DNA from 2 places in the Streptomyces sp. NPDC088766 genome. Region 2 is predicted to be linked to the other one. Evidence: riboswitches for the same ligand, from Rfam matches in the RefSeq annotation. Region 2 holds a riboswitch; the other holds the start of a gene.
The links. Region 2 has a riboswitch for S-adenosylmethionine ahead of ACIP5W_RS19570 (aminotransferase class V-fold PLP-dependent enzyme). Riboswitches for the same ligand answer to the same signal wherever they lie in the genome.
Positions count from the first base shown of each region.

Region 1: linked by a shared signal. The riboswitch ahead of thrC (threonine synthase) and the one ahead of ACIP5W_RS19570 (aminotransferase class V-fold PLP-dependent enzyme) in region 2 are both predicted to bind S-adenosylmethionine.

Region 1 is NZ_JBIVKQ010000010.1:162,932-165,126, reverse strand. It holds gene ACIP5W_RS16690 (MoaD/ThiS family protein) at 1-11, opposite strand, end outside; gene thrC (threonine synthase) at 8-1,291, opposite strand; SAM riboswitch class I at 1,310-1,480, opposite strand; gene ACIP5W_RS16680 (glucosyl-3-phosphoglycerate synthase) at 1,650-2,195, shown strand, end outside.
Region 2 is NZ_JBIVKQ010000013.1:79,121-81,315, reverse strand. It holds gene ACIP5W_RS19570 (aminotransferase class V-fold PLP-dependent enzyme) at 1-894, opposite strand, end outside; SAM riboswitch class IV at 1,133-1,249, opposite strand; gene trpD (anthranilate phosphoribosyltransferase) at 1,350-2,195, opposite strand, start outside.

The sequences.
Region 1 (2,195 bases), on a different contig from region 2:
GTCACGCTCATGCGAGGCCAGCCTCTCGGAAGGAGTCCAGGTTGGGGCGGATGGTGGCGGTCAGGCCGGTGCCGGCCACCGCGTCGAGGGTCTTGAGACCGTCCCCCGTGTTGAGGACGACGGTGGTCTTCGTCGGGTCCAGGAGACCGTTCTCGATCAGCTTCCTCGTCACACCGACCGTCACGCCGCCGGCGGTCTCCGCGAAGATGCCCTCGGTCCGCGCCAGCAGCTTGATCGCGTCGACCACCTGCTCGTCGTCCACGTCCTCCACCGCGCCGCCGGTACGGCGCGCGATGTCCAGGACGTAGGGCCCGTCCGCCGGGTTGCCGATGGCGAGGGACTTGGCGATGGTGTCCGGCTTCTGCGGCCGGACCACGTCATGACCCGCCTTGTAGGCGACGGACACCGGCGAGCAGCCCTCGGCCTGCGCACCGAAGATCTTGTACGGCCTGTCCTCGACGAGACCGAGCTTGATCAGCTCCTGCAGCCCCTTGTCGATCTTCGTGAGCTGCGAGCCGGAGGCGATCGGCACGACGAGCTGGTCGGGGAGCCGCCAGCCGAGCTGCTCGCAGATCTCGTACGCCAGCGTCTTGGAGCCCTCGGCGTAGTACGGCCGCAGGTTGACGTTGACGAAGCCCCAGCCCTCGCCGGCCGGGTCGCCGATCAGCTCGGAGCAGAACCGGTTCACGTCGTCGTAGTTGCCCTCGATGCCGACGAGTTCGCCGCCGTAGATCGCGGCCATGACGACCTTGCCCTGCTCCAGGTCGTGCGGGATGAACACACAGGAGCGGAAACCGGCGCGGGCGGCGGCGGCGCCGACGGCACCGGCCAGGTTGCCCGTGGAGGAGCAGGACAGGGTGGTGAAGCCGAAGGCGCGGGCGGCCTCGATGGCCTGGGCGACGACACGGTCCTTGAAGGAGTGCGTCGGGTTGCCGGAGTCGTCCTTGACGAACAGCTTGCCGGCGTCGACGCCCAGCTCGCGGGCCAGGTTGTCGGCCTGGACGAGCTTGGTCCAGCCGGGGTTGATGTTCGGCTTCTCCGCCACGTCGGCCGGGACCGGCAGCAGCGGCGCGTAGCGCCAGATGTTCGCGGGGCCCGCCTCGATGCGCTTGCGGAGTTCCTCGGTCTCGTAGGCCGAGAAGTCGTACGCGATCTCGAGCGGGCCGAAACACTCCTCGCAGGCGAAGACCGGGCCGAGGGGCACGCGGTGTCCGCACTCGCGGCAGGAGAGCGCCGCGGCGGGACCGAGATCGACGGAGTTCGTGGTGCTTGCAACTGTCTGCGCAGCCATGTGAGGCGAGGCCCTTTCTCCTCATCTTCCTCACGACGCATCTCGCCGTGAGACGGATTTGGCACCTTCCCTAGCCGGGAGCCTCGCCACATCGACGTGACGCGTTGGCGTTCACGCCTGGCGGCGCGCGCGGCTGGAGGGTTGCCGGGGCTTCATCGGGCCGTATCCCTCTGCCCCTCTGGATGAGCGGTATGAAGTTGTGAACAGCGGCCACCTCGGACATGCGATGGTCATCCGCGTTGTTCAAGACTGTAACCGAAGGCCAGGACAGTTGAGACAGACGTCCGAACCGCGAGATGGATCACACGGTCACCCCACGTGCACCGCGTGTGATCACGACAGTGAGGAGCCGCAGACCGTGCTGAAAGAAGCCGAGGCCTGGCTGGCCACCCGCTCCTGGTCCGTGACCGACCGCCCGCTGCACCGCGTCCTGGCCGCGAAGCGCGCCTCGGGCCAGTCGGTGTCGGTGGTGCTGCCCGCCCTGAACGAGGAGGAGACGGTCGGTGACATCGTCGCGGTCATCCGCCACGACCTGATGCGGCAGGTCCCCCTCGTCGACGAGATCGTCGTCGTCGACTCGGGCTCCACCGACCGTACGTCGCAGGTCGCCGCGGCGGCCGGGGCGCGCGTCGTCCACCGGGACGAGATCCTGCCCCGGATACCCGCCGTGCCCGGCAAGGGCGAGGTGCTGTGGCGGTCGCTGCTCGTGACGACCGGGGACATCGTCTGTTTCATCGACGCGGACCTCAGGGAGTTCTCCTCCGACTTCGTCTCGGGGATCGTGGGCCCGCTGCTCACCGACCCCGGCGTGGACCTGGTCAAGGCGATGTACGACCGTCCGCTGGGCACCGAGCTGCATTCGCCCGGCTCCGGCAGGACGGCGGGCCAGGGCGGCCGGGTCACC
Region 2 (2,195 bases):
GCAGGCGGAGGCGACGGCGTAGGCCCCGATGACGTTCGGGGAGCCGGCCTCGTGCCGGGCGGCGCTCTCGTGCCACTCCACCTCCACTCCCCCGTCCGCGCGCCGGGTCACCTTGCGGCTGGCGCCGCCACCGGCGAGGTACGGCTCGGCCGCCCGCAGCCAGTCGGCGCGGCCGGCCAGCACGCCGGAGCCGAAGGGGGCGTACAGCTTGTGGCCGGAGAAGGCGACCCAGTCGACGTCGAGGTCGCGGACGGACACCGGGTGGTGGGGGGCGAGCTGGGCGGCGTCCAGGACGATCCGGGCACCGTGGGCGTGGGCCGCGGCGGCCAGCTCGCGCACGGGCCACAGCTCGCCGGTGACGTTGGAGGCGCCGGTGACGCAGACCAGGGCCGGGCCGTGCGGTTCCCGGTCGGCGAGGGCCCGCTCCAGGGCGGCCACGGCCTGCCGCGGGGTGCGGGGGGCGTCGAGGCAGGTGACCCGGGCGTTCTTCCAGGGCAGCAGCGCGGCGTGGTGCTCGGTCTCGAAGACGAAGACCTGGCAGTCGGCGGGAAGGGCGGCGGCGAGGAGGTTGAGGGAGTCGGTGGTGGAGCGGGTGAAGACGAGCTGGTCGTCGGGCCGGCAGTCGAGGAAGTCGGCGACCGTGCGGCGGGCGTTCTCGAAGAGGTCGGTGGAGAGCTGGGAGAGGTGTCCGGCGCCGCGGTGGACGCTGCCGTAGTAGGGGGCGTAGGCGGCCACGTCGTCCCAGACACGCTGGAGGGCGGGCGCGCTGGCGGCGTAGTCCAGGGCCGCGTAGCCGACCTCGCCGCCGGTGACGAGCGGGACGGTGACATCCCGTCCCAGAACGGGCAGGGGGGCGCAAACGGTCGGGGCGACGGCAGCGGTGGAGACGGACATGACGGAACTCCCGTGAGAGGCAGAGGGATTCACCACGCGAGCGGCCGGGTTCTTCCGTTCGGATCAGGCCGGATCAGGGAGCGGGGCCCGCGGGCCCGGCATGATCCGCACGAGAGGCCCTGGGGCTCGAGCGCGGGAAAAGGTGAAGGAGGGATGCGGAGGCGGGGCTCTGCGGCCCTATCGCATTCGCTTGCTCACGGAAGGCTCCTCGACGACCAGGACCCCTGGTGTGACGAGGGGTCCGCGCTTGCCGTGGACCTTTGTGTCCACAGCCTGGTCTTCACCCGGGGCACCCCGCCACGGACGGAGGGTTGCCGGACAGTCGGCCGGGGCCTCATGACTGTCACTCATGACCTGGTACGGCATCCTGCCACACGATCACCGGCGCGCAAGGCGCGGTCCATTTCCTGAGACACCAGGGGCCGGGACCGCGCCTCGCCGGCCGTTGTCCCGGCTCAGGCGTGGGTGGCCGCCGCCCAGCGCTCCAGCGTCCGCTTCGCCGCCCCCGAGTCGAGGGACTCCGCGGCCCTGGCCATACCGGCGCGGAGCTGCTCGGCGAGCGGTGCCCCGGTCGGCTCCAGGGCGACCAGGGCGGCCGCCGAGTTCAGCAGGACGGCGTCGCGGACGGGGCCCGTCCCGCCGTCCAGCAGCCTGCGCGCCACCTCGGCGTTGTAGGAGGCGTCGGCACCCCGCAGGGCCTCGACGGGAACGAGGTCGAGGCCGACGTCGCGCGGGTCGAAGGACTCCTCGGTCACCTTGCCCTCCCGCACGACCCAGACCCGGGAGGTGGAGGTCGTCGTCAGCTCGTCGAGGCCGTCGTCGCCGCGGAACACCAGCGAGGAGTGGCCGCGTTCGGCGAAGACACCGGCGACGATCGGCGCCATGCGCAGGTCCGCCACACCGACCGCCTGGGCCCGGACCCTGGCCGGGTTGGTCAGCGGGCCGAGGACGTTGAACACCGTGCGGATGCCCAGCTGGCCGCGCGCGGCACCCGCGTGACGCAGCGCCGGGTGGAACTTGACGGCGAAGCAGAAGGTGATGCCCGCCTCCTCGGCGACCTCGGCCACCCGCCGCGGGGTCAGGTCGAGGCGGACACCGAGCTTCTCCAGGACGTCCGAGGCACCGGAGGCGGAGGACGCGGCCCGGTTGCCGTGCTTGACGACCTTGACGCCCGTGCCGGCGACGACGATCGAGGACATCGTGGAGATGTTGACCGTCTTCGCGCCGTCGCCGCCCGTGCCGACGATGTCGACCGCCGGGCCGGGCACCTCGATGACGTTCGCGTGCTCGTACATCGCGCG